Regions from separate parts of the Paenibacillus dendritiformis genome, predicted to be linked through region 2. Evidence: a T-box and tRNA genes for the amino acid it is inferred to sense, from the RefSeq annotation. Region 2 holds a T-box; the other holds one or more tRNA genes.
What was found. The T-box of region 2 lies ahead of trpS (tryptophan--tRNA ligase). A T-box ahead of a tRNA ligase gene usually reads a tRNA of that ligase, here a tRNA-Trp.

Region 1: it encodes a tRNA-Trp, which carries the amino acid that the T-box ahead of trpS (tryptophan--tRNA ligase) is inferred to sense. The anticodon was not compared.

What each region holds. Positions count from the first base shown of each region.
Region 1 is NZ_AP025344.1:1,193,025-1,207,432, reverse strand. Features, by position in the region: gene L6439_RS05295 (ABC transporter substrate-binding protein) at 1-314, opposite strand, end outside; gene zwf (glucose-6-phosphate dehydrogenase) at 520-2,064, opposite strand; gene L6439_RS05285 (YwmB family TATA-box binding protein) at 2,178-2,954, opposite strand; gene L6439_RS05280 (hypothetical protein) at 3,118-3,528, shown strand; gene L6439_RS05275 (response regulator transcription factor) at 3,745-4,389, opposite strand; gene L6439_RS05270 (HAMP domain-containing sensor histidine kinase) at 4,391-5,485, opposite strand; gene liaF (cell wall-active antibiotics response protein LiaF) at 5,525-6,178, opposite strand; gene L6439_RS05260 (PspA/IM30 family protein) at 6,313-6,993, opposite strand; gene L6439_RS05255 (PspC domain-containing protein) at 6,995-7,462, opposite strand; gene L6439_RS05250 (PspA/IM30 family protein) at 7,471-8,145, opposite strand; gene L6439_RS05245 (LiaF transmembrane domain-containing protein) at 8,190-8,495, opposite strand; gene L6439_RS05240 (NfeD family membrane protein) at 8,748-9,287, shown strand; gene L6439_RS05235 (flotillin lipid rafts scaffold protein FloT) at 9,353-10,888, shown strand; gene L6439_RS05230 (hypothetical protein) at 11,392-11,613, opposite strand; tRNA gene L6439_RS05225 (tRNA-Leu) at 11,811-11,892, opposite strand; tRNA gene L6439_RS05220 (tRNA-Arg) at 11,907-11,983, opposite strand; tRNA gene L6439_RS05215 (tRNA-Cys) at 12,006-12,080, opposite strand; tRNA gene L6439_RS05210 (tRNA-Gly) at 12,084-12,158, opposite strand; tRNA gene L6439_RS05205 (tRNA-Gln) at 12,164-12,238, opposite strand; tRNA gene L6439_RS05200 (tRNA-His) at 12,245-12,320, opposite strand; tRNA gene L6439_RS05195 (tRNA-Trp) at 12,342-12,415, opposite strand; tRNA gene L6439_RS05190 (tRNA-Tyr) at 12,421-12,506, opposite strand; tRNA gene L6439_RS05185 (tRNA-Thr) at 12,511-12,586, opposite strand; tRNA gene L6439_RS05180 (tRNA-Phe) at 12,599-12,674, opposite strand; tRNA gene L6439_RS05175 (tRNA-Asp) at 12,693-12,769, opposite strand; tRNA gene L6439_RS05170 (tRNA-Met) at 12,774-12,850, opposite strand; tRNA gene L6439_RS05165 (tRNA-Val) at 12,856-12,931, opposite strand; tRNA gene L6439_RS05160 (tRNA-Glu) at 13,012-13,086, opposite strand; tRNA gene L6439_RS05155 (tRNA-Ser) at 13,092-13,184, opposite strand; tRNA gene L6439_RS05150 (tRNA-Asn) at 13,186-13,261, opposite strand; rRNA gene L6439_RS05145 (23S ribosomal RNA) at 13,324-14,408, opposite strand, start outside.
Region 2 is NZ_AP025344.1:104,545-118,952, forward strand. Features, by position in the region: gene L6439_RS00510 (carbohydrate ABC transporter permease) at 1-457, shown strand, start outside; gene L6439_RS00515 (carbohydrate ABC transporter permease) at 462-1,286, shown strand; gene L6439_RS00520 (glycoside hydrolase family 3 N-terminal domain-containing protein) at 1,305-3,428, shown strand; gene L6439_RS00525 (amylo-alpha-1,6-glucosidase) at 3,503-5,569, shown strand; gene trpS (tryptophan--tRNA ligase) at 5,670-6,662, opposite strand; T-box leader at 6,769-7,020, opposite strand; gene L6439_RS00535 (NADPH-dependent FMN reductase) at 7,209-7,757, shown strand; gene L6439_RS00540 (tubby C-terminal domain-like protein) at 8,006-8,536, shown strand; gene L6439_RS00545 (hypothetical protein) at 9,176-9,436, shown strand; gene L6439_RS00550 (helix-turn-helix transcriptional regulator) at 9,663-10,358, shown strand; gene L6439_RS00555 (molecular chaperone DnaJ) at 10,336-11,196, shown strand; gene L6439_RS00560 (nucleoside 2-deoxyribosyltransferase) at 11,436-11,858, shown strand; gene L6439_RS00565 (hypothetical protein) at 11,896-12,108, shown strand; gene L6439_RS00570 (DUF4184 family protein) at 12,201-12,944, shown strand; gene L6439_RS00575 (hypothetical protein) at 13,058-13,291, shown strand; gene L6439_RS00580 (VOC family protein) at 13,520-13,906, shown strand; gene yqeK (bis(5'-nucleosyl)-tetraphosphatase (symmetrical) YqeK) at 14,202-14,408, shown strand, end outside.

The DNA of each region.
Region 1 (14,408 bases), 1.1 Mb from region 2:
TACGTCAGCGAGTCCTCGGAAGGTGTCAGGCTTTCGGCCAGAACAAACTTCTTCTCCCCGTTGTCGATATGATATAAAGGAGCGAACAACGATTGGTTAATGGTCAAGGTTACCCGGTCCCCGGCATAGACCGGATTCATGACCCGCGGATCTTCCTGAACCGCGATAATGATGCTGCCGCCGCTCTTCGGCTCCCCTCCCGTCTCGCTGCCGGAAGCCGTATCCGGAGCCGGCGTCTGGCTGCCGCCGCACGCGCTGACCACCGCAACGACTAGAGTTAATAAGAGTGCGAGCCATAACTTGTTGCGTTTCATGTCGATTCCCCCCGAAAATTGTAACACACTTTATATTTTATAGTATAACTATCTTTTGAGAGAACACAATCTTTTTTTCCGAGTGATTTTATAGGAATATGATATTTTAATCTTGTAATCGGGAAAAGCTATAAACGGACTCATCCCGCGTTGGCCTAAAAAAACTGTGCTCCCGCCGGGAGCACAGCCTTCACCTCATGTTAAATTACTTGTTCCATACGACCTGGCTCTCCTCTTGTCCGTTCACCGGCCACCACTGGAAGCCGTCTTCGGCCAACAGCTTGTCCGCTTGCTCCGGTCCCCAAGACCCTGCCGGATACAGATGCAGGTCTTCGCTGGACGCCTTCCAGGCCCCGGCGATCTTGTCCACGAACGCCCAGGCCGACGCCACCTCATCCCAGCGTGTGAAGTAAGTGGAATCGCCGCGCGCCGCGTCGAAGATAAGCCGTTCATAGGCTTCCGGCGTATTGATGCCGACCATGCAGCTCTGGCAGAAATCCATGGCGAGCGGCTGTACGCCTGCGTCGGCACCCGGCTTCTTGCCGTTGATTCTGACGTAGATGCCCTCCATCGGGTTCACCCGAATGACGAGCAGATTCGGTTCCAGCTTATGTTTTTGCGATAAATATACATTCGTCGGCATATTTTTGAACTCCACGACGACCTCGGTCGTTTTGACCGGAAGCCGCTTGCCGGTGCGAATATAGAAAGGAACGCCTGCCCAGCGGAAATTGTCCACAAAGAGACGGGCGGCGAAGTATGTTTCCGTGACGGACGCCGGGTTCACTTTCTCTTCTTCCCGGTAAGCCGGAAGCGGCTTGCCGTTCAACGCGCCTGCCGCATATTGGCCGCGCACGACATTGCGCTTCACTTCGTCGGCATTCGCGAATTGGCGGAGGGAGCGAAGCACCTTCACCTTCTCGTCGCGAATATCTTCCGGATGCAGCCGGCTAGGCGCTTCCATCGCGATCATCGTGAGCATCTGCAGCATATGATTCTGGGCCATATCGCGCAGCGCTCCGGCATGATCGTAATAGCCGCCGCGCTCTTCGACGCCGACCGTCTCGGCCAGGGTAATCTGAATATTGGCGATGTGCTTATTGTTCCACAATGGCTCAAAGAAGGCATTCGCGAATCGGATCACCTCAATGTTCTGGACCATCTCTTTGCCCAAGTAGTGATCGATGCGGTAAATCTCTTCTTCCTTGAACACATGGCTCAATTCTTCGTTCAATTTCTGGGCCGACGGCAGATCATAGCCGAACGGCTTCTCGATGACCAGTCGATGCCAGCCTTCGCTGTCGAGCATTCCGCCGTCACGCAGATTCATCGAGACGCTGCCGAACAATTCAGGCGCCAGCGCCAAGTAGAACAGACGGTTGCCCGGGATATTGAATTCCCGTTCAATATGCTCGGTCTGTACCCGTAATTCCTTGAAGCCGTCCACATTGTTGATGTCAAGCGGTTTATATTCGAAATGCTTCGCAAAGCGGTTCCAAACTTCATCGTTCGGAATCGGATAACGACAAAATTCTTCAATGGACGCGCGCACATCGTCGCGAAATTCATCATTCGTACGTCCACGGCGGGCCAAGCCGATGACAGCAAACCGCTCACCTAATTTGCCTTCGTGATATAAGCTGTAAATGGCAGGAAACAATTTGCGGCGTGCCAAATCACCGGTCGCGCCGAATATAAAAAAGACGGCGCCTTCAGCCAGTTGGGATTCTTGGTTATGCATCACAGTCATCTCTCTCCATCATCCTTACACTCTGTTATAGGCTTGACATCACACATTTCGAATGTGATGACATTTTAGCATACTTGTCAGATTGACGCCACGGGTTAGCGAAAAAGGTCGAATCAATATTCCCCCGCAATCAGCGGCGTGCCAAAGGACAGACGCGTCTCTCCCCGCTCCCGATCTTCATGCGCCGCAACCTGCAGATTGGCCTTCCGCCCCTTCATCGCCACCCCGGTTCCCATATAGTCCGTCTCATACGTTACGCTGATCGTGCGATCATCCTCGTACCGATCGAGCGGCACGGCTGTCCCCCATTCGGCCAACGCCTGCTCCGCCGCGGCGAAGCCATCGGTTAAGGAAGCTCCGGTTACCGTACGGACGGTCGCGTTCCAATCGGCCCCAATCCCCGCCTGTCCAAGCTTGAGCAGCAGCCGCTCCGCTTCTTCCGCCGAGCGGGCCATGCCTCCTTTGGCCTCCGCAGACAATTTGACCGTGTAATACATCCGCCCGTCGTTCTCCTGGAACAACAAGACATCTCCTTGATAGGGTGCCGTATTATACGTTCCGCGATACACTTCCCTTCCCCGCTCCTGCCTCGGCTCGAGGGGGGCCGCGATGCCCGCTTCTTGCCGCCAGCGCTCTGCCTCTGCCGGAAGCCCATCCGGGGCGGCATAGCTGCCCTGGACCGTTATTGTGGAGCTGAACTTCCGATCCCCGCTCAACTCCGCCAGCACCCACAGCATTTGCATCCGCTTCGCCGCCTCTAACGTCTCCGATGCAAGCGGGGTTCGTGCCGCCTTCCACGCCTCGCCGCTCCAGGCGGCAGCGACAGCGCCGCACAGCGCCAACAAAAGCAATCCAATGGCCGGAGTCTTCGTTCTGCGAACCAAACTCACGGTATCCGCCTCCTTATTCGTATGGATAATGAATTCACCGCTGGGAGCACACTCCATGCTGCAAAATTAGGCGCTTCTCTCCTAGGTCAATGTCCATGCGCCAATGTCGTCCAATGAATAGACTGATGACAGAACATTCCCGCTATAGAAGGAGGTATGTAACGTGATTCCTATTCCATTGGATGAAGAAATCATCCGATCGCATCGCGGGCGGATCGTATGCGCCGTGACTCATGACGGCCGCCGGTTCATCGGGCGTCTCAGCGTTTGCCGGGACGGCAAAATCATTCTGAACGAAGAAGAAGTTCACGAAGAGGTCCTGCCAATTATTGAGGAAGAATGCGAGCCCAAGAAAAAGCCGCACAAGCGCCGGGTCAAACGCGTCAAACGGCCATGCAAGCCTGTGAAGCGTCCCTGCAAGCCATGCAGCGGGAAGACGGGCAGGTTAACGTCGCTTCGGTCATATGGTGCCTTTCCGGCTTCGTATCCGTCCCCGCATCCGGGCCTGTCTAGCCGCGGGCGGATTGAACTTGACCTGTCGCTGATCGCCCTCTTGTTTCTTGTTCTCATTTAACACTGATTCGGCTTTCCCTCCCCGAATTCCTGCCGGTCCGCATCGAGTTTGCGGGACGAATCGCTACCACGGCGGATCCCGGGTAACGCCCCTCATGCAGACAGAACCGGGTGCCGACACCCGGTTCTTTTTTCGCTCTTCATTGGCTTTCTTTTCGGTTGCTCTCCGGTGATCGCGAGGGCACAAAAAAACCCGGCCTGTCGGTCGGGTCATCCGTTATTCAGCCAGGCCGTTCTTGTAAGCGTAAATGGCGGCTTGCGTGCGATCCTCCACGCCCAGCTTGGCCAGGATATTGGTGACGTGGAATTTTACGGTCTTGATTCCAATGAACAGGTCATCGGCGATATCTTGGTTGGACTTGCCTTGGGCAAGCAATCGCAGGACGTCCATTTCCCGGTCGGTCAACTGTTCATGCGCGGCTTGCGTCGGCTTCGGCTGGCGGAAGCGGTTCATCATTTTCGAGGCGACCTGCGATTCGAGCACGGATTGTCCCCGAGCCGCCGCCCGGATGGCTTCGGCTATTTCCGATGCGCGCGAAGTTTTGAGCAGGTAGCTGAACGCTCCGGCTTCAATGACAGGGTACATTTTCTCGTCATCCAGGTAGCTGGTTAGTACAATGACCTTGCAATCGGGATACAGGCTCAGCAGCTTGCGCGTCGTCTCGATCCCGTCCATCCCCTCCATCACCAGATCCATCAGCACGACATCCGGCTTGTACTCTTGCGCCAAGCGGATTCCTTCCTCGCCGTTGCTCGCCTCGCCAACGACTTCGATGCCATCCTCGGTGCTCAATACGGCTGCCAATCCGATCCGCACCATCTCATGGTCATCTACGAGCAATACTTTGATATCTGTGTCCATATCAGGCATCTTCACCTCCTGGGCCATCGCTGCCCTCTTCGTCCTTCGGCCCGTTCTCTTCATTGACAACGGGGACGCGTATTTCAATGCGGGTGCCTTTGTTCGGCGCCGTAATGAATTGCACCGAGCCCCCGATCTCATTGATTCGCTCCTGCATCGTGCGCAAGCCGTAGCTCGCTTGCTTTTTGTCATCCCATTCGAAGCCGACGCCATTATCGCGAATGAACAAACGCACATAATCGCCCCGATCCTGAAGCTTGATTTCCATGCGGGTCGCCTTGGAATGGCGGAGCGTATTCGATAACGCTTCCTGCACGATGCGGAATAAATGATTCTCGACGCCCTTCAGCAACGTAATATGCTCGTCCATCTCATATTGAATCTGAATGGGCACCTTCGCTTCAAGCTCCCGAATCAGTTCGGCGACACCTTGGGTAAGGCCCTTGCCTTCCAGATGAACCGGCCGAAGATGAAGCAGCAGCGCTCTCATTTCCGATTGAGCGACCGAGGCCATTTCCTCAATCAGCTCCACCTGCCTCACCGCCCGCTCAAAATCTTTGTCCACCGTCCGCCGCACGGCCGTCGCCGTCATCGAGATGGCGAATAATTGTTGGCTCACGGCGTCATGCAGCTCCCGCGCCAAGCGTTGACGCTCTTCCATAATGGCCGATATCCGGGCCTGTTCGGCCAACTGGGCGTTATTGGTGGACAACCGCTGCAGGGAGGTCACCTGTTCCTCCCAGCGCTTGCTTACCCTGCCCATTTGATCGGCCAGCTGGCCAATCTCGTCGTCTCCGAGGTCCGGCATCGGCCGGGACAGATTGCCCTTCTCCAAGAGCAGCATCGATTCGCGCAGCAGCTCAATCCGCCGTTTCATGCGAAAGCCTTGGAAAAAACCGAAAATCGCCGCAATAATAGCTACGACGATTAAGACAGACAGCGTCGATTTTACGCCGGCCATCCAGGTCTCGAACGGTTTGACATATCCATAGGATTGCATTAAATAAACGATGACGAAAAACAGGACAAAGGAAAGGAGAAGCGTCTCGCCCATCAAGCGCACAACCATATTTTTCGTCTGTTTCTTCGGTTCCATTGCCGGCTTGCATCTCCTTTCTGCAGCATCTTCTCCGCATTACGCGTGCAATCGGATATCAATATCTCCTACGATGTAAGAGATGCGGAGTTTCACCCGCTGCTCCGATCGTTCATAATTCGGCGAAGTATAAGTCCATTTGTTGAGCAAGCCGGTCTCCCGGTGCTGGCCCGCATTGATCTGTCCGAACAGGACGGAAGCTTCCACAGAGACCCCGATATCATCCGGAACCGAAATATCCATGTCGCCGAGTACGCCTTGGAACAAGAGCGTCGTCTCGGGCTCATCCATCATCGCGAGCGACAGGTCGATATCGCTTTCTCCGATGAGATGCCATAAGCTCTGGCTGCGCAAATGGAACGGCTCCCGATCCCATTTCAGATTCGCGGTCAGATCGGGACGCTTCTGCATCCACTCATACTTTTGTTCATGACGGGTCCGTGAATAGAAAATACCGAGCGATATGAGAATAATGCCGACAAACAGCATCAGATGCTCCAACAAGAGGATAGCTCCCCCGATGCCAAGCAAAGTATAGCCGACACGAAGCTCCTCGGATCTGACTTTGTGAATGCCGAGGTACAGCATGAACAGGGCGACAAAGGTTCCGAAGCTAATCCATTTGCCAATGAGAATGAACAGACCCGCGACAATGAGCAAATATGCAAGTAAACGATTGTTCCCCTTTATCATGACGCACCTCCTGTCGCTCAGAATCCATAGACGTTGCACAGAATAATCTCACAAACGAAACTTAACGGCGATGCGGGGGCATCGCCGTAAGCTCCTTAGTTAGCATATCATAACCGCGGGCAAGTCCCAAGAGGTTATTCGCTGCGATTTAATTTTTGCTTCAAAGCTTCCAATTGCTCATCGACCTTCATTTGCTTCTCTACATCAACCGGCGGTTGGTAGGTCGTAGCGGCATATCCGCCGTATGGCACGCGAATGACTTCCGCTTCCGCTTCAAGCTGCATAATCTTCTCTTCCATGCGTTGGAAGCCGCGGGAAGCTTCGCCCGATTCGATGCTGTGCACGCTCGTGATGGAAGCCATTTGCTTGCGGGCTTTGGCCATTTGGGCACGAGCAGCCAGTTCATTGCGCTTGTTGCGCAGCTTGTAGAACTCGTCCTTCATCGAATGCAGCTGCTGCATCAGCTCATCGGCTTGCGCTTTCGCTTGGGCATGCAGTTCGGCATACTCAGTAACTTTTTGATCGAAGTACAGTTTTTCTTCCAAATATTTGCGGGCCGCATCTTCATGGCCGGATACAAGAGCGCGCTCCGCTTGAGCTTCGCGGTCGGCCACCATCCGAATCGCTTCATCATAGCGATGCTTGATGCGGCGCTCGCTGGCCATTTGCTTCGCTACCGTTACTTCGGCTTCCCGAATCTCCTGCTCCATGTCGCGGAGGTATTGGTTAAGCATAACGACCGGATCTTCCACCTTGTCCAACATTTCATGAATCGACGCTTTCGTCATATCTTTAATCCGTTTGAATACTCCCATTTTACTTATCCCCTTTCTCGTATTTCGCGATTTTCTCGCGAAGTTCTTGAAGTTCCTTGCGCATTGCTTTTCTTTCAATATCATCCATCATCGAATCGATGGAGGAATCATATTGACTTGTGCTTCCGTTCGGCTTGGTGCCATAGGATCCATAGCTGCTGTAATCGTTCCGGCCGTTGTTGTATCCGTTGTACCCTCCGCCGGAGCAACCGCCGTCATTACCATAATATCCGTTCGAATTCTGATACGGCCCGCCGTAATTATACGGTCCGTAGGTCGTGAAGGGCTCTTTCGGAACCACAAGCGCTACGATGAAATAGACGGGTATCAGGGAGAATGCTGTGAAGAACACGCCTAGGACGAACAGTACGCGAAGCAGCGTTGCATCCATATTCAACCATTCAGCGATTCCGCCGAGTACACCGCAGAACTTCCGGTCACGAACCGAACGGTACAATTTTCTGTTCATGGTTCATGTCACTCCTTCGCAGTGTCCAATTTCTTGCGCAGACGTTCCATCTCACGCTGCAGGGCAATGTCTCTTTCGGGATTGCCGCCGTAAGGCGATGTTCCGCCGGCGCGACGCACCTCTTGAAGGCTTGTATTTTCCCACTCCATGTCGGATACGCGCTCCTCCAGGCGGCGGAACATGCCGTCCACCTGCCCGCAGCCGTATTGGCCGAAGCGCTGGTTCATTTGCTGCTGAAGCCGTATGTTCTGCATGCGGGCGAAATAATACTGCCGCTTGTCGTAGACGGTCTGATACTCGCTCTTTAATATGTTCAGTTGTTCCTCCAGCTCCAGAATGGCCTGCTTGCTTCTATTGTAGAGATCCTCGTATTGACGCGCCTTCTCGTCGTGCATCAATTTTTCCTGGAGCGCGATTTTGGCGGCGAACTCCTCACCCGCCTTCAAGGCCAGCATCGCTTGCTGCTCGCGGCGCTCTCTCATTTCATTGGCTTGGTTCATCTGATGTCTCATCTGATTCGCATGCACCACATACTGTTGATATAAGCGGTCCGCTTCCGCGATATCCTGCCGGGTGCGCATCAGGAATTGGTCGATTAACCGGACAGGGTCTTCCGCTTTGTCCAGCCGCTCATTGAGCGTCGCCAGTGTAATGTCGCGAACCCTTTTCAAAATATTGCTCATGCCTCTCTGTCCCTCCTTCATCCAAATACATTGCTGCGGGCTGTTCAGTAATGATGACCGCTTCGTTTGTTATTCAGCATTGAGATACCGAACACAATCATTCCGATGGCGATGAAAATGCCGATGAGCCAGGATAGCTTGCCGATTAATGTGATGGAGCCCAATATGATGAAGATCCATCCGAAGAACGAATTCCCTGCCTTGACTCCATAATAACCGAGCACAATCAGCAGAATCGGGAACAAGTAGCCGAACCAGCTTCCCAAGTGAACTCCAAACTTGCTGAGCAGGATGAATGCTCCCAATGCTATCAAGATAATAGCGAACGAGTTGCCTTTTTTCATTTGCATTCGGGTTGTCACCACCTTTCATTGTCCCTTGCTTATGTCTTTATTTTAGGAGATTCCCCTTTTCTTCAAAACAGGCTGGGGGCGGTTTTTCGTACTGGACTCAGGTCGGGGGGACAGACCGTCCCAAGGTCAACCGGGACTGGACCGGAGGGAAGGGAATTTGAAACTCCATGCGTGCTTTAGCGTATATATATTCATAAGAAGCTTTCCGAAATATCAGGCCTGGTTTTGGCAGGCGAGAGGAGCAATGCCATGGAAACGTTATTTTGGGGTCTGTTCATCTTCGGTATTTTATATTCCATCGTTACCTTGATATTCGGGGAAATCTTAAGCCATGCTTTCGATGCCGTTTTTGGAGACGGGGTGCCTTTTCTTCAGCCGACGGTGCTCGTGAGCGGCCTGACGGCTTTCGGCGCTCTCGGCATTCTGCTGAACCGCTATACAGCCTGGCAATCCACGCTTATCCTGGTGGTCGCTATCGCCGGCGCGCTCGTCGTCTGTCTTCTGATGTATTTCCTCTATATTCGACCCATGCACAATACGGAGAGCTCTACCGGCTTCTCCATTCAGGATCTGGTTGGCAAAGTCGGAGAAGTCAGCATTTCGATTCCTTCCGTTGGTTACGGGGAAGTGACCTTGCGGATCGGAGCCGGCTTGACGAATCAGATCGCCGCTTCCTTCGACAAAGACAACATTCCTGCCGGAACGACCGTTGTCGTTATCCATGTGGTCGAAGACACGCTGTATGTATCCCCTCTCACCAAAGAAATGCTCAGCCTTCAAGAAAACTGATTCAAGACGTTGCTCAAAACTCACGGTTTCACTACAAATTTACATAGAAAAGGGAGCTGTATGCCATGGAATTCAATGAAGCGATCATGGTGCCGGCGATTGTAATCGGCGTCATCCTCGTGCTGGGTCTCGCATTCTGGGCCCGCTACAAGACGGTCAGCCCGGATGAGGCGATGATCGTGACCGGGACGTATCTCGGTTCCAAAAATGTCAGCGCCGACGAAACGGGACGCAAGATGAAAATTGTCCGCGGTGGCGGCGCATTTATTTTACCGGTGTTTCAACAGTCTCAATTCTTGTCCTTATTATCTCATAAGCTCGATGTGATGACTCCGGAAGTATATACCGAACAAGGTGTTCCCGTTATGACCGACGCCGTCGCGATTATCAAAGTCGGCAGTTCGGTTGAAGACATCGCAACCGCTGCCGAGCAATTCCTCGGCAAACCGACGGATGCGCTCAAGAGCGAAGCCCAGGAAGTATTGGAAGGTCATTTGCGGGCCATTCTCGGCTCGATGACCGTGGAGGAAGTATACCGCAACCGCGATCGTTTCGCGCAGGAAGTTCAGTCCGTAGCCGCCAAAGACTTAAAGAAGATGGGACTGCAGATCGTCTCCTTCACGATCAAGGACGTGCGCGACAAACACGGATACTTGGATGCGCTCGGGAAGCCGCGGATTGCGGCCGTGAAGCGGGACGCGGAGATTGCGGAAGCCGAGGCGATGAGAGACTCACGTATCCAGAAGGCGAATGCCGAGGAGCAGGGGATGAAGGCCGAGCTGCTGCGCGATACGAATATCGCCGAAGCGGCGAAAGAGAAGGAATTGAAGATCGCTTCCTTTAAAAAGGAACAGGATATGGCCCGGGCGGAAGCCGACCAAGCATATTACGTGCAGGAAGCCCGTTCCAAGCAAAGCGTGGTCGAGGAGCAAATGCGGGTCGAGCTCGTTCGGAAAGAGCGGGAAATCGACCTCGAAGCCAAAGAAATTTTGCGCCGCGAGAAGCAGTATGACGCCGAAGTGAAGAAGAAAGCGGACGCGGAGCGCTACGCTGTCGTTCAGTCCGCGGAAGCTGATAAATCGAAGCGCGTGCTCGAAGCCGATGCGATGCAATACCGAATCGAAGCGGAAGCGAAAGCCATGGCAGAGCAGAAGCGTCTCGCCGGCTTGGCGGAAGCGGATGCCGAACGGGCACGAGGAACGGCGGAAGCCGAAGTTATCCGGCTGCGCGGTCTGGCGGAAGCCGAAGCGAAGCAGAAGCTCGCGGAAGCATTCGAGAAGTTCGGCGAAGCCGCGGTGCTCGATATCGTCATGAAGATGCTGCCTGAATTGGCCGGCAAGATTGCCGAGCCGCTGCAGCAGATCGATAAGCTGACGGTCGTCGATACAGGCAACGGCGAAGGCGCGGCCCGCGTCAGCAATTATGTCACGCAACTGATGGCGACGGCCCCGCAGATGCTGAAGGACGTATCCGGACTGGACGTCGAGAAAATGATTCAGCGCCTGACGAATGGATCGGGTTCGGCACAGCCGAAGCGTTCTCCAGTTTCACCGGAAGCTCCAGCAGTAATCGGGGGCGACGAGACTCCGAAGGCAGAATAAACCGGTTATTGTACTAAGAGAACATCTAACCTATACAGCATAATAAAGAAGCCTTGCCGAAATTGTTAGGGCAAGGCTTCTTGTTCTATATAGATTGTCCTCCGTCGGCCTCCACAGCCCAGCGGCTGGTCATCGTTTCTGCGCCGTCAGCGCTGGGCCAACCGTCCTTCCTCGCTTGCAGGCAGACGGAGAGAGACTGTCAGAGCATGTATCTCCTCACAGGCGGAAGCGGGCTGGTGAGAACCGTGTGACCTTGACGCCTGCACTACAGTCTGCCATGTTTTTAGGCATAAATAACAAAGGCCAACGGATTTTTCGTACAACGGCCTGCAAACTGCAGAACGTCCCTGGAAACGTCTATCCGGTAAGCGAATATCCTGCACGATTGTTCCAGACGGGCCGATTCGGTAGGCAAATCCGCAAAACTCCACGATTTAACGAGGAATTGACATCGCCCGGGGAAGAGCCTCCAGAAGTTATTTTCACAGCCGCCAGCTTCCCTTTCAGCTCCGCATGCCGCGCTTCCAGCCGAGCGATATCAAAATCCTGCGCAAATACAGCAATTCGAGAGGGACAACTTTACCCGAAAGAGAATCCTGCACAACGGCAGCAATTTCACCCGTTTCCCCTCGACTTTGACAAAAAGGGCCTAGAATGATGTAGATGTGCAGCATTTCCCCGTAATGCAGACCCATTGCGCCGAAATTGCTGTAAAATAGCAGCATTTCCCTCCACTCGGTCAAGCCCCAAGAGGAAACGATGCCCCCAGGTTCCAACGATCTTAAAAGATTCGTTTCAAGAAGTACGTCTCTATAGCTAATCTTACCCCTAAAAAACAGATGGAAGACCTGCTTCCATCCCAATAAATTTATTAATTCTATAATAGCAAAAAAACACCCTTCAGGTGTCTTGGTGTTAAAACTGGTGCCGGTGAGAGGACTCGAACCTCCACGGTTTCCCTCACGATTTTGAGTCGCGCGCGTCTGCCATTCCGCCACACCGGCATATGAAGTTGATCTGGCGTGCCCTAAGAGATTCGAACTCCTGACCTTTTGATTCGTAGTCAAACGCTCTATCCGGCTGAGCTAAGGGCACATAATGTCCAGAAAGAATAAGTTGGAGGCGCCACCCAGATTCGAACTGGGGAATAAAGCTTTTGCAGAGCTTTGCCTTACCACTTGGCTATGGCGCCATCTGGAGCGGACAACGGGATTCGAACCCGCGACCCTCGCCTTGGCAAGGCGATACTCTACCACTGAGCTATGTCCGCGTAAATGGCTGGGGATATAGGATTCGAACCTATGCATGACGGAGTCAAAGTCCGTTGCCTTACCGCTTGGCTAATCCCCAAAGGTATGGGGCGATCGAGGGGAATCGAACCCCCGAGTGTCGGAGCCACAATCCGATGCGTTAACCACTTCGCCACGACCGCCACATTATGCAATTGTTAGATTGGCAGGGGCAGCAGGAATTGAACCCACACTAACGGTTTTGGAGACCGCTGTTCTACCTTTAAACTATGCCCCTATGTATGGTGGAGGATGATGGATTCGAACCACCGAACCCGTAAGGGAACAGATTTACAGTCTGCTGCGTTTGGCCACTTCGCTAATCCTCCACGATGGTGCCGGCGATAGGAGTCGAACCCACGACCTACTGATTACAAGTCAGCCGCTCTACCAACTGAGCTACACCGGCGCAAGCCTCTTATGGTGGCTCGGGACGGAATCGAACCGCCGACACGAGGATTTTCAGTCCTCTGCTCTACCGACTGAGCTACCGAGCCTAATAAGGTTAAGTATAATGGCGGAGCTGACGGGATTCGAACCCGCGTTCTCCTGCGTGACAGGCAGGCATGTTAGGCCTCTACACCACAGCTCCAGATTGGTTGCGGGGACAGGATTTGAACCTGCGACCTTCGGGTTATGAGCCCGACGAGCTACCGAACTGCTCCACCCCGCGATATATGGTGGACGCTGACGGGATCGAACCGCCGACCCTCTGCTTGTAAGGCAGATGCTCTCCCAGCTGAGCTAAGCGTCCATATTGTAGCGACTAATATATCTTAACAGAATGTTAGGGTTAATTTCAACCCTCAATTTTTACCAGTCACAAGACATAGTTGGTGACCCGTACGGGATTCGAACCCGTGTTACCGCCGTGAAAGGGCGGTGTCTTAACCGCTTGACCAACGGGCCATAACTGGCGGAGAGAGAGGGATTCGAACCCTCGAGACGCTTGTGACGCCTACACGATTTCCAATCGTGCTCCTTCGGCCAAACTCGGACATCTCTCCATGGCTCCCCGAACAGGACTCGAACCTGTGACAACTCGGTTAACAGCCGAGTGCTCTACCGACTGAGCTATCAGGGAATATATAAGGTATTGTACCTTAAAAACTGAATGCGAAAGTAAAGAATCATAATCATCTTCGTTAGGATAAGCCCTCGACCGATTAGTATTGGTCAGCTCCATGCATTGCTGCACTTCCACCTCCAACCTATCTACCTCGTCGTCTTCAAGGGGTCTTACCAATGTGGGAAATCTCATCTTGAGGGGGGCTTCACGCTTAGATGCTTTCAGCGCTTATCCCTTCCGTACTTGGCTACCCAGCTATGCCTCTGGCGAGACAACTGGTACACCAGCGGTACGTCCATCCCGGTCCTCTCGTACTAAGGACAGCTCCTCTCAAATTTCCTGCGCCCGCGACAGATAGGGACCGAACTGTCTCACGACGTTCTGAACCCAGCTCGCGTACCGCTTTAATGGGCGAACAGCCCAACCCTTGGGACCTACTTCAGCCCCAGGATGCGATGAGCCGACATCGAGGTGCCAAACCTCCCCGTCGATGTGGACTCTTGGGGGAGATAAGCCTGTTATCCCCAGGGTAGCTTTTATCCGTTGAGCGATGGCCCTTCCATGCGGTACCACCGGATCACTAAGCCCGACTTTCGTCCCTGCTCGACTTGTAGGTCTCGCAGTCAAGCTCCCTTCTGCCTTTGCACTCTTCGAATGATTTCCAACCATTCTGAGGGAACCTTGGGGCGCCTCCGTTACTCTTTAGGAGGCGACCGCCCCAGTCAAACTGCCCGCCTGACACTGTCCCCGAACCGGTTCCACGGTCCCAGGTTAGAACTCCGATACGATCAGGGTGGTATCCCAACGGCGCCTCCACCGAAGCTGGCGCTCCGGCTTCCCAGGCTCCCACCTATCCTGTACAGACCGTACCAAAGTCCAATATCAAGCTGCAGTAAAGCTCCATGGGGTCTTTCCGTCTTGTCGCGGGTAACCTGCATCTTCACAGGTATTAAAATTTCACCGGATCTCTCGTTGAGACAGCGCCCAAGTCGTTACGCCATTCGTGCGGGTCAGAATTTACCTGACAAGGAATTTCGCTACCTTAGGACCGTTATAGTTACGGCCGCCGTTTACTGGGGCTTCGGTTCATAGCTTCGCCTTGCGGCTAACCACTCCCCTTAACCTTCCAGCACCGGGCAGGCGTCAGCCCGTATACTTCGCC
Region 2 (14,408 bases):
CTTCGGCAATGTGACTTGGTTCGCGGACACGAACTATGCCTTGCTGTTCGTCTGCATCCTGTTTATTTTCCAACAGGCCGGCTTCACGATGATTGTGTATTTGTCCGGGCTGCAGGAGATTCCGAAGGATCTGTATGAGGCGGGAGAGATTGACGGCGCTTCGAAATGGCATAAGTTCCGTTATATTACGGTGCCTTCCTTGCGGCCGATTACGTTCTTTATCGTCTCGGTCTCCACGATTACCGGCTTCCAGATTTACGACCAGATCGCGGCCATCTCGAGATACGGCGCGCTTGGGTCGCCTGCCGGCGCAACGAGCACGGTCGTGACGTATTTCTACCAGCACGGGATTCGCTACATGAACATCGGGTACGGAAGCGCGGCCGTCGTGCTGTTCTTCTTCATCATCATGTTTATTACGTTCCTGCAAAAAAAACTATTGGACGAGAAGGGGTGAGCGCATGAAGACCCGAAGCAGAACCGGACGGCTGTTCCTGTATATCGCCGCGATTTTGATTGGGCTCTTGTTTGCCCTTCCTTTTCTCTACACGATCTATACGTCGCTCATTCCGATGCGCTACGTCAACAAGCTGGTGTCGCCCGAATTGTGGACGCTCGACAACTATAAAATGTTCTTCACCAATGAAGCGTATGATGTGCCAGGCTGGTTCCTCAATACGCTCATTATGACGGGGATTGTCGTGATCGGGAATCTGATCATTAACCCGATGGCGGGATTCGCGCTCGCCAAGCTGGATTTCCGGGGCAAAAGCGTTATCTACTGGATTGTCGTTGCCACGATGATGGTTCCTTATCATATGATTTTGATTCCGGTATACGTCAATGTGGCCCAGCTTGGCTGGCTGAACACCTTCTGGGCATTGACGGTGCCTTTCTTGTACCAAGGCCTGTATATCTTTATGCTGCGCCAATTTTTCATCTCCGTGCCGAATGAATTCATCGAGGCGGCCCGGATTGACGGCTTGACGAAGATGGGCGCCTTCTGGCGGATTGTATACCCGTTGGCCCGTTCTTCGCTGATTACGATGTCGATTCTTGCCTTTGCCGGGACATGGAACAGCTACCTGATTCCGAGCACGCTGGCCAATACGCCGGAGAGATACGTGCTCGTCGTCGGTCTGAACAGCGTGAAGGATATGTTCTTCGAGAATACGCCGCTCATTATGGCGGGGGTCGTTCTCTCGACGCTGCCGATTATCATCTTCTTTTTCGTGTTCCAGCGACAATATATTGAAGGCATCTCCAATGCCGGCGTCAAAGGCTGATGGATGGAGGAGAGCGGAATGGAAAAGAGCGGGTTGGAGCAATGGAGAGGCCAGGCGGAGGAACTGCTTGGCAAAATGACGCTGGCCGAGAAAATCGGCCAGACCGTGCAATACGGCCGCTGCGAGGAACGGGAGCGGGAACTGATCGCGGAAGGGAGGATCGGCTCGCTGCTGAACGTGCACGGCGCGGATAAAGTCAATGAGCTGCAGCGAATCGCGGTAGAGCAGAGCCGCCTGGGCATTCCGCTGTTGATCGGCGACGATGTCATTCATGGCTTCCGGACCATCTTCCCGATTCCGCTCGCCGAAGCGGCGAGCTGGGATCCGGAAGCGATGGAGAAGAACGCCCGCATCGCGGCGACCGAAGCGGCGGCGGAAGGGATCCGTTGGACGTTCGCCCCGATGGCGGACCTTACGCGCGAGCCCCGCTGGGGGAGAATCGCGGAGAGCACGGGAGAGGACGTCTACTTGTCTGCCCTGGCCGCAGCGGCGAAGGTGAGAGGCTTCCAGAGTCCGAACGCGGAAGGGTATCCGACGGTCGCCGCCTGCGTCAAGCATTTCGCCGGATATGGCTGGGTGGAAGGCGGACGCGATTACGATACGACCGACATGTCGGAGCGGACGCTGCGGGAGACCGTGCTGCCGCCTTACTTCGGCGGCATTCAGGCTGGCGCCTTGACCGTCATGAGCGCCTTCAGCGAGCTGAACGGGGTGCCTGCCACCGGGAGTTCCTGCTTGCTGCGGGATATTTTGCGGGAGGAATGGGGCTTCACCGGCATGGTGGTCAGCGACTGGGAATCGATCGAAGAATTAATCTATCACGGCTATGCGGAGGATCGCCGCGATTCCGCACGCAGAGGGCTGCTTGCCGGGGTCGATATGGATATGCATTCCGGCGTCTACCTGGAGCATCTGGAATCGCTCGTACAGGAGAATCCCGAACTGATGAAGCTGCTTGATGAAGCGGTGCTGCGCATTCTGATGGTGAAATTCCGGCTCGGCTTGTTCGAGCGGCCGTATGTCGATGCCGGGGAGCCGCCGGCGCCCGGCATTCCGGCGGAGCACGCGGAGCAAGCGAGAGACAGCGCGCGCAAGTCGATCGTGCTGCTGAAGAACGACCGCGGCATCCTGCCGCTCGATTATGGGCGGCACCGGAAAATCGCCTTGATCGGACCGCTGGCGGATGACCGCCACAACTCGATGGGCTGCTGGGCCTGGAAAGGCCGGGACGAGGATGTCGTGACGGCATGGGATGCGTTCCAATCCGAGATCGGGCCCCATGCCGAGGTGTACCATGAGCCGGGCAGCGGTATCAACGAGGCGATTCCGGGCGGGATTGACCGCGCCGTCGAGCTGGCCAAGCAATGCGATGTGGCCGTCGTGACGGCGGGCGAGAGCGAGGCGATGACAGGCGAGCATTACAATGTCGCTTCGATTACGCTTCCGGCTTGCCAGGAGCGTCTCATCCGGGAGCTGAAGGCGAAGACTAATACGCCGGTCATCGTCGTTCTGATGAACGGGCGGCCGCTCGCGACCGAATGGGTGCATCACCATGCGGATGCGGTGGTGGAGGCTTGGCACTTGGGGACGATGACGGGCTATGCGCTGGTCGATGTGCTGACGGGCCGCCATAACCCAAGCGGGCGCTTGCCGGTCACGATCCCGCGATCGACCGGACAAATTCCGATTTACTATAACCGGAAAAATACGGGCCGGCCGCATTTGTATGAGGATTATATCGATTGTGACGATTCGCCGCTGTATCCGTTCGGGTACGGCCTGAGTTATACAACATTTCATTATGACGATCTGCAATTGGAACGAAGCGCGATTCACCGCGATGAGTCGGTCGCGGTATCGGTGCGGGTGACGAACGCGGGAACGCGCGCCGGGGAAGAGACGGTACAGCTCTATATTCGCGATCTGGTTGGGAGCACGACGCGTCCCGTCAAGGAATTGAAAGGCTTCCGCAAAGTCTTCCTGGAGCCGGGAGACAGCCGGACGGTAAGCTTCGAGCTGACGCCGGCAGAGCTGGGGCTGCTGGATGAGCAATTCCGGTTCAAGGTGGAGCCGGGGAAATTCCATATCTGGATCGGGCCGCATTCCGAGGAAGGGCTGCAGGCCGAATTGACGGTAACGTAGATGTTTGGCCCGCACCAAGGAGATAGATGGAGCTGCCGTTCACGCAGACACTATGAATAGATGGGAGATCGATGATGGACTATCGCGTAATCAAAGAAGGCGAGCTGTTTTTCCTGACAGGTCTGGATGGAGATATCGTCGCGGGCGATGATCAGGGTCACGGATTGTATATGAAGGACACGCGTTATCTAAGCCGCATGGAAGTGTGGATTGACGGCGAGAAGCCGACACTGCTCTCTTCCGTCGGCGACAAGAGTTATCTGGCTTCCTTCCGTCTGATGAAGGACAAGAAGGACGAAGGAGCCATCGAAGTGCTGCGGGAGCGGTTTATTTATGACGGCATTTTATATGAGCGCTGCACGTTAACGAACTATTTTACCCATCCGGTCGAGTTTGAATTTTCGGCCTTCTTCGATGCCGATTTCCAAGATATGTTCCTGGTCCGGAAATATCGCACCGGCGAAGTGGGCAAGCAGGAGGAGACGCGGGCGGGCGGCCGGGAATTGGCCCTGTCGTATCTTGGGGCCGATAACGTGAGAAGATCGACGCGCATCGCGTGGGACGCGGAAGGAACGGCCGATGCGAGCGGCACTGTGCGGTTCCCGCTGTCGTTGAACGCACGCCAGAAGCAGGAAATTACGTTTTTCATCACTCCGTCATCGGATCATCATCCGGCAGCGGATCCTTTAACGTATGAAGAAGGGCTGCGGAAGCTCGAGGCCTCCTATCTCCAATGGTACGAGAACAGCTCGAAGGTAAGCACGGATTCGGACCGGTTCAACGGGCTGTTCCAGCGGGGGCTTCAAGATCTGCGCATGCTGACGACCGATGTCGGCTATGGCGCTACGACGGTGGCGGGACTGCCATGGTTCGCCGTGCCGTTCGGAAGAGACAGTCTGATTACGGCGCTGTTCATGCTTCCTGTCAATCCGGACATTGTCAAGGGCACGCTCCGTACGCTTGCCGCTTACCAGGGGGAGAAGGTCGATCCATGGAGAGACGAGCAGCCGGGCAAGATTATGCATGAGATTCGATTCGGAGAATTGGTGACGACGAAGCAATCGCCATTCTCTCCTTATTACGGCACGGTCGATGCGACGCCGCTGTTCCTGGTCGTGCTCGGCGAATACTATCGGTGGACGGGAGATCTCGCTCTTGTCGAGGAATTGAAGCCGAATGTCATCCGCGCGCTGGACTATATCGATTCCGCTCTGGAAGCGGGCTCCGGGTTCGTGGCTTACCGTCAGGAAGCGGAGAAGGGATTCCCGAATCAAGGATGGAAGGACTCGGCGAATTCGATCGTGCACCGCTCCGGCGAATATGCGGAAGCCCCGATCGCGTTGTCTGAGGTGCAGGGATATGTCTACCAGGCCAAAAAGTCGCTTGCCCCGATTGTGGCTTCCATGGGCGAAGCGGAGTGGGCGCAGCGATTGGAGGAGGAAGCGGAAGGGCTCCGCGCGCGCTTCGAGTCTTCCTTCTGGATGGAGGACGAGCAATGCTATGCGATTGCGCTCGACAAGGACCAACGCCAAATCCAGAGCGTGACCTCCAATCCGGGTCATCTGCTGATGACCGGCCTGCCGGAGGCTTCGCGGGCGAAGGCGCTGTCCCAGCGTCTGCTGAAGGACGATATGTTCAACGGATACGGCATCCGCACGATGAGCACGGACGCGGCAGGCTACTACCCGATGAGCTATCATAACGGAAGCGTATGGCCGCATGACAATGCGATGATTCTGCTCGGACTGGGCAAGCTCGGCTTCAAGCAGGAGGCGGGACGAGTCATCTCCGGCCTGCTCCAGGCTTCGTCCTTCTTCGAATATCAGCGGCTCCCTGAATTGTTCTGCGGTTACGGCCCGGAGACCGGCCATCCGGTCCCTTATCCGACGACCTGCTCGCCGCAGGCTTGGGCGGCGGGAACGTCGATCGTCTTCCTGCAGGCGATGCTCGGCTTGTACCCGGATGCCGTGAAGCGGGAGATCGCGCTCTCGCCGTTCCTTCCGGAAGGAATGGATCAAGTGAAGGCCGAGCGCATCGCCATTGGTTCGGGCCACCTGTCGGTAAGCGTCTCCCGCCGCGAGGGCGAGTCTTTCGCCGTTGAGATTTTGGAGAATACGACGGGATTTGAATTGATTCCATAACGGCACTATCGTGCACCCCTTGGAATCGGCATGGGCGGCTCTCGGGCCTGTGCGGATGTATCCCAAGGGGTGCATGTCTATAGCTTAATCTGCCTGAATACTACCGTGTGAAATAATTCAGACCCATTGCCTCGCGCACCTCCAGCATCGTTTCCTTCGCGGCGAGACGCGCCTTTTCCGTGCCTGCGATCATGATCTCGTCGATTGTTCCGGGATGCTTCAGATAGGCCGCTCTTCGTTCTCTCATCGGGTCAAGCAAATCGTTAATGCTCCGGGCAATTTTTTGTTTGCATTCGGCGCATCCGATACGCCCTGTGGAGCAGCTGTCGTAGATCTCGTCGGCACCTTCCTTGCGGAACGCTTGATGATAGCTGTATACCGGGCATACCTCGGGATGGCCGGGATCGTTTTTATGGATGCGGGCCGGATCGGTTTTCGCCCTTTTGATTTTTTCCTGAACCTCTGCTGCTGTCGAATCGAGCGGAAGAGCATTGCCGAGGCTTTTGCTCATCTTATGATTGCCGTCCAGCCCGACGAGGCGAGGCACGTCGCCCACCAACGCTCGCGGTTCCGGCAAGACCGGCCGGTATAACTGGTTGAACCGGCGCACGATTTTTCTTGTCTGTTCCATCACAGGCAACTGATCTTCCCCGACAGGGACGAGCGTCGCCTTGCAAAAAGTAATATCCGCCGTCTGACTGACCGGATAGCCGAGGAAACCATAGTGCATCTCTTGGTAGCCCCGATCCTTGGCTTCGGATTTGATCGTCGGATTGTGGCGCAGCGAATTGACGGTGACGAACATCGAAAAATAGGCGGTTAGTTCCGCGATCTCCGGGATAAGGGATTGCACGAAAATGGTTGCTTTTTCCGGATCGATTCCGGCCGCCACATAGTCGAGTGCCACGTTGCGCAAATGGATCGGCAGCAGTTCTGGCTGCCCAAAATGAGTCGTCAGCGCCTGCACATCCGCCAGGATGAGGTAGGTGTCGAATCGGTGCTGCAGCTCGACCCGATTTTTGAGGCTGCCGGCGTAATGGCCAAGGTGAAGTTTGCCGGTTACGCGATCTCCCGTTAATATACGTTCTTGCATAGAGATTCCTCCTTATGATCTTCCATACTTCTGTCGTACTGGTGAACCACCAGCCGTCATCCATGACCATCACCCCCTCTGCCAAATAAACAAAAAAACCCCGTCACCAAAGGACGAGGTTATCGTGGTACCACCTTCATTAATCGCCGCAGCGATTCACTCTTGCGTACGGAAGGAGCATCTTCCTTCGATACGCCTCTCATGATAACGGAAAGAGAATCCCGGCCACGCCTACTCCCAGATTCAGCGAAGCGACTCCGAAGCCCATTCGGCATCAGGCGAGGATCGGTTCACAGCAGCCACCGACTCTCTGGACCTCGATCTCTGATACGTACTTGCTCTTCTTCCATGTCGTTAATTTGGATACATATGTTGGATATGATTTTACACCGGTATAATGCCGTAGTCAATCCGGGACAAATTCTATTCCGCGGAAGCAGGATTAATCTTTCGCTTTGGAGAATATATCAGGACTGGATAATAAAGGATGAACCCGAGAGGATAGGTTAAAGCGATTGGACTTTTATTTCAGAGGAGGCGTGATCCATGAATATTGTTGCGCTTGTCGGAAGTAACCGCACAGAGTCTTATAACTTGAAGTTGGCTGCTTATATGCAAAAAAGGTATCAGGAGCGAATCGAGATCGATATTGTCAGCATCAAGGAGCTCCCCTTCTACAATCAGGATATTGAAAATAATCCGCCGGCCGAAGTCAAGGAATTCGTCCAAAAGGTAGGCGCGGCAGACGCCGTCCTATGGGTGACGCCGGAGTATAACTATTCCATCCCGGGCGTATTGAAAAACGCGATTGACTGGCTGTCCCGCGGGGAGAAGGTGCTGGCGGGCAAGCCGTCCTGGATCGTCGGCGCTTCGATGGGCACATTGGGAACCGTGCGGGCCCAGGAACATTTGCGCGATATATTGTTCTCGCCGGGCGTGTCTTCTCCCCTTCTTCCCGGGAATGAAGTGTATGTCGGCTCCGTTCACGAGAAGATCGACGCTAGCGGAACCTTGATTCATGAGCCGACCATCGCGTTTCTCGATTCGGTCGTCGATAATTTCGTGGCATGGTACAATAAGCAGCACGCCAAGTAAGTCCAGGCGCACAGCTTCGGTTCGTGGCTTGGGCGTTGTTAATTTCTAATTTAGAATACTTATGGCACTCGGAAAGGAAGGCGAGGGATCGCTTTTTTCTGGGTGCTTTTTCGTGATGGGCAGATAAGAGAAGAGCCTATTTTTCCAAGCCTAAGAAAAAGATTGAAGGAGTATCCAATATTCGGGTTGGATGATAAACTTAAGGAGATTAAGTTTCAAAGTGTAAAACAGAGATAAGGAGTCTCTTTATGGAAAGGTATTATTACACTTGTCCATTGCTTAAAATGTCAACTGCTCCTATAGCAATCGAAGATGAGGGCGGTAATGCAGTCGGCTCTTTTCACCGAATATTTACGACGAGGACAAATAAAGCATTAAGCTGGGTGGTTGATAACTGGCAATTGAGCTTGGAGGGGCGGCATATACACTCGGAGCTGCATGTAAAAATTATGGATAGCAGCCCATGGCTTGGACGCAGAAAATGGACGATTGCGACGATGCGTGAAGGCAGGGAAAGCTTGTCTTTTCTCAAGGATCGGTCGAAGATTGCCACACATCCCCGGTTGATATGGACGAATGAAGAGCAGGAGTATGTGATAGCCAAAGATCCGCTGAACAGGACGACAACGATATCCGACTCCTGCAGCCATGCCGTTGTGGGTGAGATTGCGAAAGTTCCGGGAGGCAAGCTGAATCAACGGGAACTCGTGATCTATGAGAATGCGTTATGTCCGCTTGTGCTGCCTTGTATAGACCGTATCATGAGGACATTATATTGAGTGACAAGGAGTGAATCGATGAAATCATTGTTTCTGTATAGAGATGTCGGCTCGATACTCTAAACCTTTTTTCATATCGTTGATATCGAGTACAGTTGGATCCGAGTGGTAGAAAATAAATCGGTTATGATCCCGATTATGAGGGTTACATGAGCTTGGAGTCTGTGAAGGCATTGTCCGAGCAATACCATAAGGAAATCAAAGATGTCATCATGTATTGATCTGGGCAAGGGAGCTGGGAGTTGAACCGCCTTCGGCCAATGTTATCGGGCGTTGTCTGACTTGCAAACGACATGAGTAAAGAGAAGTGATATGGTGGACAGAATGACGTCGGGTTCTGGCTGTTGGAAAACCCCTGTTTTTTTGCGAAGGGGTGGAGATGGTCCATTTTCCTCATCCAAACTTTGGCTCTCACAGCGTTTTAAATCGATCTTTCTACCGGGAGAAGAGATCCATCACAGGTAAAAAAGTCCCATAGACTACTCAAAGGCCTGATTTTACGGGATCCAAGCGACCGCGTCGGATGCTTGGGGCATCATTGCCTTCAGGAAGCATTATCGGTCTGCTGGAAGCATCGTTGCCTCCTGGGGCTTGGACGTGCGGAGGAAATTGCTGCTATTTTACAGGAATTTCGGCTTGATGAGTCCACATCCCGAGGAATTGCTGCAAATCTACATCATTTTAGGCCCTTTTGCTTCAAGCCGAAGCGAAACAGGGGAAATTCCTGTAATTTTGCAGGATTCCCTTTCTGGAATAGTCGTCCATATCGAATTGCTGTATTTATGCAGGATTTCGCTTACCGAATCGGCGTATCTGGAGAAATCGTGGAGTTTTGCGGATTTCACCTGCCGGATGGGCGTGTCTAGGGAAATGGTGCAGTTTTCAGGATGGTGGAAATAGCCATCTTCAAATAGCGAACCTGGAAGAATAATGCAAAATTGCGGGTTTTGGGGAGTTTATTCGAATTCAGCAATATTTTTTTGACTACAAATTTTACTCTAACCAATAATGTTTACCATATACAAAACTTTTTCGATAAGGTACAATTAAGAGGAGTGAAAACCGGGTCTGACGGCAAGCGTGGCCGTCTGAATTTCATAAGAATGAATCGGCGGAGGGATGAAAGATGACAATTGCGCAGAAAGCCCGTCTGCTCAACCAGCCCACGCGCAGAGACATCCTGGCGATGCTGAAGCAGCAGGGGCCCATTGGCATTCAACCGCTGGCGGATCAGCTGAATCTGACGTGCATCGCGGTCCGCAGGCATTTGTACGATCTGCAGAAAGGCGGATATGTCCGCATTCAATTGACCCGCCCCAGCATCGGCAGACCGGCCTATCTATATAGCTTGTCGGAGAAGGCAAGCGCCTTGTTCGTGACCAAGTATGACAGCCTTGCGCTGGAGTTGATGGAAGAGATGCGGGCCATGGCCGGCGATACGTTCGTGGAGCGGTTGTTCGAGCGGCGGAAGCGGAAGCTGATGCAGCGATATGCGAGCATCCTGGAGGGACAGAAGCTGGAGCAGCGGGTGCAGGCGCTGGCTGATATTCAGGACCGGGAAGGCTATATGGCCCGGTGGGGATACGGCTCGGATGAATCGTTCTGGCTGGAGGAGGCCCATTGTCCGATTGCGCAGGTGGCCGCCAAGCATTCCCCGCCCTGCCAGTGCGAGTTGGCTTTGTTTGCAGATCTGCTGCAAGCCGATGTCGAGCGGACGGAATGCATGGCGGACGGCGGGCGTAAATGCATGTTCCGCATTACCGGGAAGCGAAGCGTCCCTTCGGGCCATGAGACGACAAATGATGATGAAGAAATTATCTAGTTCAGACGGCGGCGTCCATTTCGAGGTGAGGAAGGATATGGAGATCGGCAGAGAAGATGGCTACATGGAAGGGGCTCAATTCGCCAATGTGCATGATTCGGAAGGCGTTACGGTGACCGAACCTTATATTGTCGAGTTCGTCCGGGCCTTGATGAACTTGAACAGGGATTGGCAGAACAGAGTGAAGGCCGGGACCACCAAGCTGCAATTTGCCGTCCAGATCGGATCAAGGCTGACCGAAGAGCAGCAGGAACGGTTGATGGAATTCTTGCAGGAGGTGCCGGTGCCGGAGAAGGATATGGGCAAGGTGCTTCATGCGTTCGAATTGGAAATGCCGGAATGGGCGGTGCGGCAACTGCTCCGAATCTACAGGCTGGCTGATCGCCTGAAGGCGACCCTCATCATGTATAACGATCTGATGGAACAATTGGAGCAGATAATGAGGAATTTCGAATTCGAGTTCTGGGAAGGCAGCCTTCCGCGCGAGGAGGAACGGCTGGAGGCAACGTTGGAGCACATGCGCCACAAGCTGTCCGAGCTGGCCGATCAGGCTCCGCGCCGGGAGCAATCGTATAACCGCTCTTATGGCGACAGCTCCTCGAACTCATGGGAGCATCGGCAGGCCGGAGCCGCGTCTTATCATGTGCTGATCGGCGTGCCCGAAGAGGCGGATGAGAAGCAGGTGCGGAAACAGTCGAAAAAGCTGCTAAAGCTGCTTCATCCCGATCATGGGGGCAGTGCCTATCTGTTCGATTGGGTAAAAAAAGCATACGATGATTATAGCGGTAACGGCGAATCGCAAAAAAAAGGGAAGCGAAGTCCGGAGAGGCGGCCATGAGGCCGTCTCTCCATTTTTTCTTGCAGGGCGATAGCCAGAGAGATCGAATTGAGTATTTTTACATAATCTACTACAATATGTGGCAAGGCAGAGGAGGAAGCGGATTTCAACCTTGTACATAATGAGGTGCGAGGAAATCAAGGATAGACCCGAATGAAGCGATTGCCGTTGAAGATCAGCGGGAGAATCGGTATGTAACAGGAAATAAGGCGAAGCATCGCAATAAAGAGGGCTGAACGATGAACATTTATTTCGGCATCAAATATGTCGATGATTTTTCCAACCGGCATGTCATTGAATCAATCCTCTCCGTGCTGGAGCAGCAACTTGGGCATCAGGCAAGTTGTATTGTCCGGGATGTGGAGGAATGGGGGCGCCGATCCTTTTCGCCTGCGGAGTTGATGCAGAAGACATTCGAAATCATGGATTCCTCGGATCTTATTCTTATTGAGTTCAGTGAAAAGGGAACAGGGTTAGGGATTGAGGCTGGGTATGGATATAGCAGAAAGAAACCAATCCTTGTCATTGCCCAAGAAGGCTCCGACATTTCCGCCACGCTTCAAGGAATCGCGGATCATGTCCTCTTCTATCGGGGCAGGATCGACTTGGAAATGAAATTGGCTGCAGCGCTGGAAGAGAGGTGCTTATGCGAAAGCGAATAGGCATTTGGCGGTTGCGGTTCTTCTTGCAGGCTGGGGCGTGTTCGATGTTTACGGCCATTATTTCAATGAAGCGGATCATCCCATTCCGAAATCCTCAACGCCGAAGGGAAAGCAGTCGCATACGGGGGATGGTTACGGGCCCGGGGCAAGCTTCGGGTTGGCCGTCGCTGCCGACAACTACGATCAAATCAAGGGTGGGTTTACTGTCGGGTACTACGGCTTGATTCGGTATGAGTATGTGAAGTTGTAAATCACGGCCAACAGTGGAATGTCCCCTAATGTCGGAGCGACCCTCGTGAGAAACTGCCCAATATCATCAACCCAAGAAAAGTGAGGGAAGTTATGCCGTATACACTTGCACATCCGTTGTATGCCGCGCCCTTGAAGCTGGTGCAGCCGAAGTATCTCAGTTTGACCGGCCTTATTTTGGGGAGCATGGCTCCCGACTTTGAATTTTTCATTGCATTGGAGCCTTATCAGACGATTGGCCATTCGACGCTGGGCCTGTTCCTGCAGGCGATCCCGTTAAGCGTACTGTTGGCGGTGTTGTTCCACTGCCTGATCAAAGCCCCTTTGGCGCGTCATCTGCCCTCCGTATGGAATCTGGACCGAAAAGCGCACGGACTGGTACGGCCATGGAGGCTGGGAGGCATTCGCGGCTGGACGGTATTTTTGATCTCGGTCATTATCGGATTCTACGCTCATGTGTTATTGGACGGCTTTACGCACGAGACAGGAATATTTGTAAGCCTCTGCCCGTTGCTTGAACAAATGATGATGGGAACGCCGGTGTACCAATTTCTTCAATATGGGCTTTCGATCATAGGTTTGCTGGCCGAAGGGCTATTTCTTGTTCTGGCGCTCAGCAAGGTCCGGTGCGGGACCGGCTTTGTTCGAGTCCGGAAAAGCGCCAAGGTGAAGTATTGGATCGTGGTATGCGGTACGGCAATCGCGGTCGCCGGAATCAAGATCTTCTCCGCCTCAATTGCGAACTACATCGGCATTATCGTCGTCGCCCCGGTCACGGGCTTTTTCCTAGGGCTTGTTATAGCGAGCGCCCTAAGCAGGATGAAGGTGATTTCGTAGAATCGGCGTACTTACGTTATCGTTAGCTTTCAGGGGACAAGTCTAATGTAATTCCATTTATCCCGCCGCAATAGTTGTCGTTGTCCAAAGACTATCAACAGGAGGAGACCAGTATGCAAATCATGAACAAGCTGCCGAACATGGAGCCGGTCGTCGTGCGGCATGAAGAGCTGAAGCTGATCGGCATTCCGTGCATCAGCTTGCAGGATATGAGCAGCAAATACCGCCACGCCAAAGAGGGCCTGCTGTCCTCGACAAAGCACTTCCCCCAGGTGGTGAATCAGCGAGTGATTACGGAATGCCGATTATATCAAGCTAGGACAGCCAGTGAACGGACAAAAAAGTAACGTAAGGAGACTTTTTGAACGAGTACAGCATGGTCGTCGCGCATAATCCCGGAAGGTCAATATTGCAGCCCGAAAAAAAGGGAACGCTTGTGCGTATATTCATTTTGAAGTAGTATGTATATAGAAATATCAAGCTGCCGCAGTTCTGTTGAAACAGGGAAGACCCGCCTAAGCCAAGCGCCGGAAGGTGGGTTTTATGTTAGCGCGGCAAAAGAGCAGGAGGCAAGCATGCTGCATCACGTCGAGTTCAACGTATCTGATTTGGAACGATCCATCGCGTTTTGGGGATGGCTGCTGAAGGAGCTGGGGTATGAGGAATTCCAGAGATGGCCGGAAGGCATCAGTTGGAAGCAGGGAGACACCTATCTCGTATTCGTACAGACGGAAGCCCGGTTTCTTGATCTCCCCTACCATCGCAAGCGGACCGGCCTGAATCATATCGCTTTCCATGCGGAATCGAAGGCTCGAGTTGACGAGCTTCGCCTCAAGCTGGAGGAGAGAGGCATTCCTATGCTGTATGCGGACAGATATCCGTATGCCGGGGGCAGCGGTCATTATGCCGTGTTTTTCGAGGATCCGGACCGGATGAAGGTGGAGATCGCCGCTCGCCGCTAGCATGGTACATAGACCCGGTTGTCCATTCACTTCAGGGATGTGCAATGCGCATCCTTTTGTTCATATGTAGACATCGGCTTGGCCTTCATTCAAGAATGCCGGACCGAGACGCAGCGACCGGGGATGATATTGCGCAATAGGATGAGAGAGAATCAATGAGATATTTATATATCTTTAACCCCCTCGCTTCGCCTCTGTGTTACGATGAAGCTGCTTAATATACACAATTATCCAAGCATGTGTAAATCGGATGGCTTCATGCGCCATGGCGCTGCGCATATAAGGGGAGGCGGATATGAATACGGTCTATGCTGAGCTAAAGGTCGAAGCGTTGTCAGGCGATTTGGGCAAAGATGTTTATCGTTTTCTGGTCAGGAACGGTTGTCCAAGGACGGCGGAGCACTGCATGAGGGTGGGGGAAGAAGCGCGCCGTCTGGCGGAGCGATTCGGGTTGGATTCACAGGCTGCGGAGTACGCCGGTTATCTCCATGATATAAGCGCG